Regions from separate parts of the Stenotrophomonas sp. 364 genome, predicted to be linked through region 2. Evidence: riboswitches for the same ligand, from Rfam matches in the RefSeq annotation. Region 2 holds a riboswitch; the other holds the start of a gene.
What was found. A riboswitch is a leader RNA that binds a small molecule or an ion and turns the genes downstream of it on or off. The one in region 2 is predicted to bind cobalamin.

Region 1 (5,452 bases), 360 kb from region 2:
CGGCAGGTGCCCCGGGTGCTGGCTGGCGAAGGAGGCATGGTCGGCCGGGTGCCAGTCCTGGGTGGCCACCACCGTGGGGTAGCGGCGCTGCGCGAGCAGGGCGGCCATCGGGGCCACCAGCGCATCGCCCTGTTCGCAGGCCAGCGCGCCACCGGGCATGAAGTCCGGCTGCAGGTCGATCACCAGCAGGGCCACATCGGCGGATAGGGCGGTGGTCATGGCAGATCCAACACAACGGAAGCGGGGCAACCAGCGTGGCGGCCCCGCGTGCGAACGTCAATCGCCCTTGGGCGCGTCGTTGTCCTGGCCGTAATACAACAGGCCGATCTTGATGCGCTCGCGGCCGGTCTCGCGGCGGTGGCGGTTGGCATCGCGCAGCGAGTACACGCAGCCGCAGTACTCCTGCTGGTAGAACTGCTCGCGCTTGCTGATCTCCACCATGCGCGCGGCACCGCCGCCCTTGCGCCAGTTGTAATCCCAGTAGTGGATGCCGGGGTAATGCGCGGCGGCGCGGTGGCCGCAGTCGTTGATCTGGTTCATGTCCTTCCAGCGCGAGATGCCCAGCGAGCTGCTGATCACCGGAAAGCCATGTTCGTGTGCATACAGCGCGGTGCGCACAAAGCGCATGTCAAAACACATCGTGCAGCGGATACCACGCTCGGGCTCGGCTTCCATGCCGCGGGCGCGTGCGAACCAGTTGTCGGTGTCGTAGTCGGCGTCGACGAACGGCACGCCGTGCTTCTCGGCGAAACGGATGTTCTCCTGCTTGCGCAGTTCGTATTCCCTGGCCGGGTGGATGTTGGGGTTGTAGAAGAAGATCGTGTAGTCGATGCCGGAGGCGGTGATGGCCTCCATCACTTCGCCCGAGCACGGCGCGCAGCACGAATGCAGCAGCAGCCGGGTGTGGCCGTCGGGCAGGGACAGGGTGGGGCGGTCGATCGGGGTAACGGTGGGCGGGGTCATGTACGTCTCGTCGACCGCACCGCCGGCAACGGCGGCGGTGCGGTCCTTGGGTCATCTTTACAGGGGGGATCAGGCGGCGTTGGCGTCGGCGGTTTCCTCGCGCAGCTGGCGCGCGGCGGCCACCAGCGCTTCCAGCGCGGCGCGGGTTTCCTTCCAGCCGCGGGTCTTCAGGCCGCAGTCGGGGTTGACCCAGATCTGCTCGGGCCGGAGGACTTCGGCGGCCTTGCGCAGCAGCGCGAGCATCTCTTCCTTGTCGGGCACGCGCGGGGAGTGGATGTCATACACGCCCGGGCCGATCTCGTTGGGATACTGGAAACGCACGAACGCGTCCAGCAGCTCCATGCGCGAGCGCGAGGTCTCGATCGAGATCACGTCGGCGTCCATGGCCGCCACGGAGTGGATGATGTCGTTGAACTCGGAATAGCACATGTGGGTGTGGATCTGGGTGGCATCGCGCACCCCGCTGGCACTGATCCGGAATGCTTCCACCGCCCAGTCCAGGTACTCCCGCCACTGCGCGCGACGCAGCGGCAGGCCTTCGCGGATGGCCGGCTCGTCGATCTGGATCACGCCGATGCCGGCCGCTTCCAGGTCCAGCACCTCGTCGCGCAGGGCCAGCGCGATCTGCCGGCAGGTGTCCGCGCGCGACTGGTCATCGCGCACGAACGACCACTGCAGCACCGTCACCGGGCCGGTCAGCATGCCCTTCATCGGGCGGTCGGTCAGCGACTGCGCGTACTGCGACCAGCGCACCGTCATCGGCCGTGGGCGGGTCACGTCGCCGAAGATCACCGGCGGCTTCACGCAGCGCGAGCCATAACTCTGCACCCAGCCGTTCTTGGTGAACGCGAAGCCGTCGAGCTGCTCGCCGAAGTACTCCACCATGTCGTTGCGCTCGAACTCGCCGTGCACCAGCACGTCCAGCCCGATCTGCTCCTGCACGCGCACGCAGTGCTCGGTCTGGGTGGCCAGGAACGCATCGTAGTCGGCGTCGGACAGCTTGCCGGACTTGTTGCTGGCACGTGCCTCGCGCACTTCCAGGGTCTGCGGGAAGGAACCGATCGTGGTAGTGGGGAAACGTGGCAGCTGCAGCGCGCCGGCCTGGGCCAGGTGCCGCTGCGGGTAGGGGCTGTGACGCTGCGCGTCGGCAGCAGTCAGGGCGGCCAGGCGCGCGGCCACCTCGGCCTTGTGCACGCGCGGCGAGCGCCGGCGCGATTCGATGCACGCGCGGGAGTGCGCCAGTGCATCCTCGGCGCGGGCCGGGGCGTCAATTGCATCGGCCAGCACGCGCAGCTCCTGCAGCTTCTGCTTGGAGAACGCCAGCCAGCTGTGCAGTTCCTCATCCAGCTTCTTTTCCAGGTCCAGGTCGACCGGGCTGTGCAGCAGTGAACACGACGGGGCCAGCCACAGCAGGCCGCCGCCCACGTGGCCGTGCGTGTAGCGGGCCAGCACCAGTGCGTTGTCCAGGTGGGTGCGCCAGATGTTGCGACCGTTGACCAGACCGGCCGACAGCACGCGGCCCGGTGGCAGCGCCTTGATCACCGCGTCCAGCTGCTCGGGCGCGCGCACCAGGTCCACGTGCAGCCCATCCACCGGCAGCGCGGCGGCCAGCGGCAGGTTGTCGTCCAGCGCGCCGAAGTAGGTGGCCACCAGCACCTTCGGCCGCGCCGCTGCGGCCAGCACCGCGTAGGCGTGGGTGAACGCGGCGCGGGTGGCCTCGTCCAGGTCCTGCACCAGTGCCGGCTCATCCAGCTGCACCCACTGCGCGCCGGCCTCCTTCAGCTGGCCCAGCAGCTGCACGTACACCGGCAGCAGGGCGTCGAGCAGGTCCAGCGCACGGCTGCCGTCGGTGGTCTTGGACAGCAGCAGGAACGTCACCGGGCCGAGGAGCACCGGGCGGGTCTCGATGCCCAGTGCCTTGGCCTGGCGGTATTCGGCCAGCGGCTTGTCGCCGCGCAGCGCGAAGCCCTGGCCGGCCTGCAGTTCGGGCACCAGGTAGTGGTAGTTGGTATCGAACCACTTGGTCATTTCCAGCGCATGCAGGTCATAGCCGTCGCGCTGCACGCCCCGGGCCATGGCGAAATAGCCGGCCAGCGGCTCGGCGTCGGCCAGGGCGCGGTAGCGCGCGGGGATCGCGTCGAACAGGAAAGCCGCATCGAGCACCTGATCGTAAAAGCTGAAGTCGTTGCTCGGCGGCACATCGACGCCGGCCTCGCGCTGCAGCTGCCAATGGCGCTCGCGCAGGCCGCTGGCGGTGTGCTGCAGCGACGCAGCGCTGCTTTGGCCGGACCAGAACGCTTCCAGCGCACGCTTGAGTTCGCGCTTGGCGCCGATGCGGGGAAACCCCAGGTTGGTAACAGTGGTCATGGAACGTGTCCTCATTGCAGTAGCGGCATTGAGGAACGAAGGAACCGCGCGCCGTGCACGACATGGCTGCCGTGTCCGCCCCGCCAGCGACCTTCGCCCCCGCGGGCGAACCGGATGTCGTGGAGCGGACGCACGGGGGCAGCGCCACGCGGACGGCATGGCGGCAGGCCCCGGCAACCTCCCCGCGGACGTTCCAGGTCGAATCAGGGGACGGTCGTGTCCCCCGGCCGGGGCCGGTATTCGGGCTGATGGACACGGGCGCGAACGCCCACCTAGTACCTGCCGCTTCCCAGGCCGGGGCCCAGTGCTGTTGGCAGGATTCGTTTCCATTCACCGCTGCGGGGCAGCTCCGGAATGGGCGCACGAGGCGCCTTCACCGGATTCCCGTTTAAACCCATCCCTTCATCTGCATAAAGAGATGGATACCTTCGGCGAGCACAAAGTAGGCCGAAGCCGGGCGATGGTCAAGGGGGCGTCAAACCGCAGCCGCCCGTGGGACCCATTGGAGTTGTGCCGCCCCGGCACCGGTGCAACCGACATAGGGACCCCGGCGCGGGTTGCATGAAGGATGGCGACGGTGAGGTCGGCCGATTACGGCCGTGCAGTGTCCGCCCGGCTGCGGATCTCAGCCAACGTATCGTCCCGCAGCAACCGGCCGTTCTCCCAGACCGTGAGCATCGCATCCACGTAGCCCGGCGGCAGCGTGGCGGATGTCAGCGATTCGGCGTCGGCCGGCACCGACACCGTCCGGAACTGGCCGTACTCGCGATGGCGCAGCAGGCGCATGCGGCCGCGCTTGCTCTGCTTGCCGCTGTCGGTCACCGGGTCTTTGTAGACGTCGATCCACTTCCCGTCCACGCGCGCGGCCGAGCACTTCAGCGCGAACTTCTGGGTGTCGCGGTCCAGCCGCTGCAGCAATGCACCCCCCATGCCGAAGGCGACGTTGTCGGCGGCGTAGCCGGCGGTGGTGATGCTGGCCAGGATCTGGCCGATGCTGGTCGGGTTGACGCCGTCACCCTGGATCACGCGCACGTGGTTGAGCACCTTGTAGCCCTTGCCGTTGACCACGTGGCCGAAGGCCTCATCGAGTAGCTGCAGGCACTGCAGCACCACCGCCACCGGGTCGCCCGAATCCGGGCGGATCACCACGGTGGCGCCCGAGTCGATCACCTGCTGGCGCAGGGTGGTGCCCCAGTGCCGGGTGATCGCGTGGAAGATGTCGTAGCTGTCCGACACCACCGCCACCAGTGCACCCGGGGTGGCGAAGCGGGCGAGCATGTTGCGGTAGGCCTCCACTTCGTTGTCGCGGCCCCAGCTGGTGATGGTGCTATGTTCGGCGGCCGGGATCGAACAACCGGCCATGGCCTCGTGGTAGAAGGCACGGGCGTACAGCAGGGCCGAGACGGTATCGGTGCCGAGGAAGTTGACCAGGTGCGCCGCGCCACCAATGGCGGCCGATTCCAGGCTCGACACGCCACGGCTGCCGAAGTCGTGCAGCTTGAACGGCAACTGGCCTTCCGGGTCATCGCTGGTGCGTTCCAGGTACTGGCGGATCGTCTGCTTGGCGTGCCAGCTGGTGGTGGCCACCGTGACCGGGTACCACACGCGCAGCAGCATCGTTTCCAGATACGACGGCACCCAGAACGCCTGCGGGTCGGTCGATTCGATCGTCATCAGCGCATTGTGCACCGGCACCACGGTGCCCTCGGGCACGGCGCGGATAAGGATCGGCAGCAGGCCGCCGTGCGTATCGACGATGTAGCGCCAGCCGGCCTCGTTGAAGGGCTCGCCGTGGGCGGCGAAGAGATCGCGCGCCACGTCGATGTCGGCGTGGGTGATCGGCTTGGCCAGGTAGTCCTTCAGCAACGCCTGCAGGCCGAAAAACAGCGTGCGGTCGTAGTGGCCACCACGCGACTCCACGTAAAAGAAGGTGGCGTCGGTGCCCGGCGGATACTGCAGCCAGTGGCTGGCCTTGTAGCTGTCGGTGTTGAGGAGAAGATTGTCGAGGTAATGCATGACGGGAAGCTCCTTCGCGTCGGGTGACACCGGCGGTCTATCCGCCGGCGGGAAAAGCCGGGATCAGCCCCGGCCCAGGAAGAACTCCAGGATGTGCAGGTGGTCT
Region 2 (5,452 bases):
TGATTGAGGTGCTGCCCGATTACCAGGTGGAAGAGCTGGGCATCCACGCGGTGTATGCGTCACGCCGGCAGCTGCCGACGATCATGCGCAGCTTCCTGGATTTCCTGGTGGATCGTTTTGCCAGCCCGGAGTTCCTGGCGCAGCTGTAAACACGGCCCAGGGATACCGCGTCCAGCTACCCGATGCCGGTAGAGCCGACCGTTGGTCGGCTGCTCTTGAACCAGCAACCGCGCATCAGCACGCCGTGCACCCGCAACCGCAGCGGGCGCGTGCAGCCGACCAACGGTCGGCTCTACCGGGGCGTGCATCGGCATCACACACGCACCTCCGTACAATGGCGCTTCCCTGCTGTGGAAGTGAGCATTGCCTTGTCGTATCCGTATCCGTTGGTGGTGTTCGATCTGGATGGCACGCTGGTGGACAGCGCGGCCGATATTGCCGAGGCGTTGAACCGCACGCTGCAGGACTGGCAGTTGCCCCGGGTACCGGAGGCCACGGTACTGACCTGGATCGGCGATGGCGTGCGGCGGCTTGTCGAACAGGCGTTTGGCGCGGCCGGCAGTGATATCGATCTGGACACGGTCATGCCCGGTTTCATGCGGCACTACGAGGCCTGCCTGTTGCGCAGTCCGCGCCTGTTCGATGGTGTGACCGAAACGTTGGCTGCCTTGCGCGAACGCGCGGTGACGCTCGCGATCTGCACGAACAAGCCGTCCGCGCTGGTGGCGCCGTTGCTGCAGCACTTCGGGCTGCAGGATCAGTTTGCGCTGGTGCTGGGCGGCGATTCGCTGCCGGAACGCAAGCCCAGTGGTGCGCCGTTGCGGCATATCGCCGCGCACTTCGAGGTGGCCGTCGAGGCCGCCTTGATGGTGGGCGATTCGATTACGGATTACCGGGCCGCGGTGGACGCGGGCATGCCGGTGGCGCTGGTGCGCTATGGCTATCCACGTGGGCTGGATCTGGACAACGTCGAGGCGGTGGCCGTGGTGGATGATCTGCGGGAATTGCTGGTGCTGTAACCGGCGGCGGTTGACACGTGTGCCGACCAACGGTCGGCACCTGCCAGGTTCAATGATTGTGCCGACCAGCGGTCGGCACCTACCGAGGGTGGGACGGCGGCAGTGCCGCCGTCCAGATCGCTTATTTCGGCTGGTAACGCACGCTCAGGCGGTACTCGCGGCCGGGCTGGTTGTACCAGGCCACCGTTTCGTAGTCGCGGTCGAACACGTTGCTGACCCGGCCGAGCACCGACCAGTCGCGGCTCAGCGCGTATTCCAGGCGCAGGTCGAGCGTGCCGTAACCGGCCAGACGCACGGTGTTGGCGGCGTTGTCGTAGCGCTTGCCGGCGCCGTTGGCGGTCAGGCCGGCGCGGAAGCCACCGAAGCTGCGGTCGATATCCAGGCGGGCGGTGTTCTGCGCGCGGCGCGCCAGCCAGTTGTCGAACTGCGCGCTGCCTTCGGTGCGGTTGCGCGGATCGGTGTGGCTGAGCTGGGCGTTCACATCGAAGCCGGCCAGCGTGATCGCACCGGTCAACTCGGCACCGCGGATGCGCGCCTTCTCCACCTGCGACATCATGAAGGTGGTGGCATCGTAGGTGATCAGGTCATCGATGCGGGTTTCATACACGTCCAGGCCCCAGCGCCAGCCGTCGCCCTGCTGGGCGATACCGACGTTGGTGCTCTTCGACTTTTCCGGGTCCAGGCCCGGCACGCCGCTCCACGGGTCGTACAGATCGCTGAAGGTGGGTGCCTTGAACGCGGTGCCGTAGCTGGCGTTGAGGCGGAACCCGCGGCCCAGCTCCAGGCCCCAGCCGAGGCTGCCGGTGGTGTGGTTGCCGAACTGCTCGTTGTCGTCGTTGCGCACGCTGGCCTGCAGGTGGTGCGCGCCGAAGCGGCCCTGGTACTGCACGAACACGCCGGTATTGTCGCGGCTGTCGACCCGGTAGCCGGCACTGCTGCCGTCCAGGTTGTCCTGGCTCCAGTCCACGCCGGCGCTGAGCAGCTGGCCCTCGGCGATGCCCACGTCGGCCTGCACCGAGGCACTGTCGCGATGGGTCTGCGCGGCACCCAGCCAGGTGCTGCCGTTGTAGTTGTCCGATTCGTTGTCGGCACGCCCGACGTTGGCGGTCAGGGTGAAGCGCTCGCTCGGGGTGTAATGCACCTTGCCGCCCAGCACCTGCTGCAGGGTTTCCGAATAGTTGTAGTAACCGTCGTAGTGGTTTTCGCCTTCGGCACGCAGCGCGGTCCCTTCCACGCTCAGCGCATCGGTCAGCGCGTAGCCACCGCGCAGGCTCATGGACAGGTTGCGGTAGCCGTCTCGGTCGGGCTCGTCGGCGCCGCAGCCGGCGAAGGTGGCCGCATCGCCCCGGCAGGAATTGATGCCGTCGGTGTGCTGGTAGGCGATGTCGGTGCCGAACCAGCCACGCGCGCCACTGCCGCCGAAGCCGCCGCTGGCCTCGCGCAGGCCGTTGCTGCCGCCGCCCACCTGGAAGTGCGGGGCGAAGGTGCCGGCGTTGCGGCGGGTGAAGATCTGGATCACGCCACCGATCGCATCGGCGCCGTACAGGCTGGACTGCGGGCCGCGCACGATTTCAATGCGCTCGATCTGCGCCAGCGGCAGGTCCTGGATCATGGCCAGGCCAAGGTCGCCGGTGTTGATGCGCACGCCGTCCACCAGTACCAGGGTGTGGGCCGAGTTGGTGCCGCGCAGGAACAGCGAACTCTGCTTGCCCAGGCCGCCGCTGTTGTTGAGGTTGATGCCGGCGCGACCGCGCAGCAGGTCCTGCAGCGACGGGGCCTGGCTGCGCTCGATCTCGGCGCGGTCGATCACCTGCGCCGGCGAGATGCTGTCCTGCAGGGCGATCGGGGTGCGGGTGGCGGTGACCAGTACCTGGTCCAGCGCGGTCGCCTCGTCCTGGGCCGACGCCAGCAGAGGCAGGGCCGACAACACGGCCAGGGAAAGGACTTGGATCTGCAGCTTCATCGATGACTCCATGCACCGCGCACGCCCGCGCGGCAAGGGGTGGGGATGATCGCGCTGCAGGGATGGATCGACGGTGGGCGAACGCGCACGGCGCCGCTTGCCGCCGCCATGCCCGCCGCATCGCAACCAGTCGTCTCCCAGGCCGGTCTCCGGGCTTGCGGGCCGATGGCCAGGGCCATCGCACCCGGCGCCTTCCCATGCGCAAGCACAGTGGCGTAATGCCGGGTGTTTCCACGCTTACCGTTGCGGGGGCAGCGCCGGAGTGGCAGGCAGGGGGCTGCTGCGTCACCGGCTTCCCGTTTCAACCTGCCGGCATGCGCCGCAGGTCACCTGGAAGTGCGCGCAGTGTAGAGCAAAGGCCCGCCTGCGGCAGCCGACGCACCGGGGCGGCGGGAGCGAGCGGTTAGAATGCCGCTCGTTTCACGATGTGATGCCCATGAACCCATCGAGGTTGCAGCACCGTTCCGCTCCGTCCACCGCGCAGGTTGCGGCGTGATCCTGGACCTGATCCGCCACGCCAGCACCGGCCGTGACGGCCACCTGGACGGGCGCAGTGATCCCGCGTTGGAAGACGGAAGCACCGAGGCCCTGTGCGCACGCTATGGGGGGCGGCAATGGCAACGGGTGGTGAGCTCCCCGCGCCAGCGTGCGCTGGCCACGGCCGATGCGCTGGCAGTGCCGCACGGGGTGGAGGTGGTGGCCGACGAGGAGTGGGCCGAACTCGACTTCGGCGATTGGGACGGCCAGGCATTGCATGACCTGCCGATGCAGGAGCTGTCGGCGTTCCACCTGGACCCGCACGCCAACCCACCGCCGCACGGCGAAAGCTGGGGCCACTTCGAGCGCCGCATCGCCCGTGGCCTGCACCGCTTGCTGGACGACCCCGATCCCCCGCCCACCCTGATCGTCAGCCATGGCGGGCCGTTGCGGATGGTGCTGTCGCAGGTGTGCGGCCTGCCGATGGCGATGTGCTGGGCACTGCGCATCGACCACGGCACCCGCCTGCAGCTGCGCGTGGAGCGCGAGGACGACCGCCTGTGGGGCGAACTGCTGGAACTGCAGCAGCCTTGATCGCGCGCGGCTCGCACCTGCGTAGAGCCGGGCTCTGCCCGGCTGGCGGCGGATGTGGTGGTGCACGCACGTAGAGCCGGGCTCTGCCCGGCTGGCGGCGGATGTGATGGTGCATGCACGTAGAGCCGGGCTCTGCCCGGCTGGCACTGGACGTGGGTTGCTGCGTTAGAGCAGCCGGGCAGAGCCCGGCTCTACAACAGCTGCTTGCGCGGTGAACAATGGGCGCATGGCGATGCGCTGATCAACGCGGCGCCTCTGTATCCGGAGGCGCGGCAGAGCCCGGCTCTACGCGGTTTCGTCGTCCGGTTCGAACGGCGGTGCGTCGTCGGCTTCATCATCGCGACGTTCGGCGGTGCGGTCGTAGACCGGGCCGGATGCTGGCGGTGCCTTTTTCAGGGGCTTGTCGGCGATGATGGCCTCGTACTCGGCCACCAGTTCGGTGCGGCGTGCTTCGGGCAGTTCCTGCCAATGGCAGTCCTGCAGCGCGCCTTCGAGCGAGTAGAGCAGGTTGAGGCTGGGCTTGAACCCGGCGCGGCGTACCTTCACGAACGCGCCGACCGCGCCGATCGCGGTCAGCTCTTCGGGCGTGCGCAACCCGACCTGACGCAGCCAGGCCGCGCTCTTGGGACCGATGTTGCGCAGCTTGGTGCTCATCCCAGGGCCTCGACGAACACCGCGGCGATCGCCTCCAGGCCGGCCTGGTCATCGGCGTCGAAACGCGCCAGCGAGGGGCTGTCCAGGTCGAACACGCCGATCAGGGTGTCGCCCTGGACCAGCGGCACCACCAGTTCCGAGCGCGACGCCGAATCGCAGGCGATGTGGCCGGGGAAGGCATCCACGTCTTCAATGCGCTGGGTCACGCGCTGGCTGGCCGCCGCGCCGCACACGCCCTTGTCCAGCGGGATGCGCACGCAGGCCGGCAGTCCCTGGAACGGGCCGACCACCAGCTCGGTACCGTCGAAGAAGTAGAAGCCGACCCAGTTCAGGTGCGGCAGGGCGTGGTAGACCAGGGCCGACAGGTTGGCCGCATTGGCAATGCGGTCGCGCTCGCCGTGTACCAGAGCGCGGGCCTGGGCCAGCAGCTGGCCGTACTGTTCCGGCTTGCTGCCGGTAAGCGTGGAAGTATCGAACATGCCCGGAGTCTAGCAAGCAGCAGGCCGCGCCGGGACCGCCGATAATGCACCGCTCCTTCCCGATTCCCGCCGTGATGACCGCCTACCCGCTTCCCGCCCTGTATGTCACCGGCACCGATACCGGCATCGGCAAGACCTTCAGCAGCTGCGTGCTGCTGCACGCGCTGCGCCAGCGCGGTGGCACGGCGGTGGGGATGAAGCCGGTGGCCAGCGGCTGCGAGCGCACCGCGCACGGCTGGCGCAACGAGGACGCCACCGCGCTGCTG

Region 1: another riboswitch for cobalamin. It lies ahead of metE (5-methyltetrahydropteroyltriglutamate--homocysteine S-methyltransferase); the one in region 2 lies ahead of btuB (TonB-dependent vitamin B12 receptor).

What each region holds. Positions count from the first base shown of each region.
Region 1 is NZ_CP047135.1:4,692,982-4,698,433, forward strand. It holds gene pncA (bifunctional nicotinamidase/pyrazinamidase) at 1-219, opposite strand, end outside; gene GQ674_RS20800 (epoxyqueuosine reductase QueH) at 277-963, opposite strand; gene metE (5-methyltetrahydropteroyltriglutamate--homocysteine S-methyltransferase) at 1,033-3,330, opposite strand; cobalamin riboswitch at 3,544-3,775, opposite strand; gene GQ674_RS20810 (nicotinate phosphoribosyltransferase) at 3,922-5,346, opposite strand; gene GQ674_RS20815 (bifunctional nicotinamide-nucleotide adenylyltransferase/Nudix hydroxylase) at 5,410-5,452, opposite strand, start outside.
Region 2 is NZ_CP047135.1:207,470-212,921, forward strand. It holds gene GQ674_RS00965 (LysR family transcriptional regulator) at 1-149, shown strand, start outside; gene gph (phosphoglycolate phosphatase) at 369-1,019, shown strand; gene btuB (TonB-dependent vitamin B12 receptor) at 1,141-2,982, opposite strand; cobalamin riboswitch at 3,105-3,331, opposite strand; gene GQ674_RS00980 (histidine phosphatase family protein) at 3,475-4,053, shown strand; gene GQ674_RS00985 (TfoX/Sxy family protein) at 4,339-4,707, opposite strand; gene GQ674_RS00990 (GAF domain-containing protein) at 4,704-5,186, opposite strand; gene bioD (dethiobiotin synthase) at 5,261-5,452, shown strand, end outside.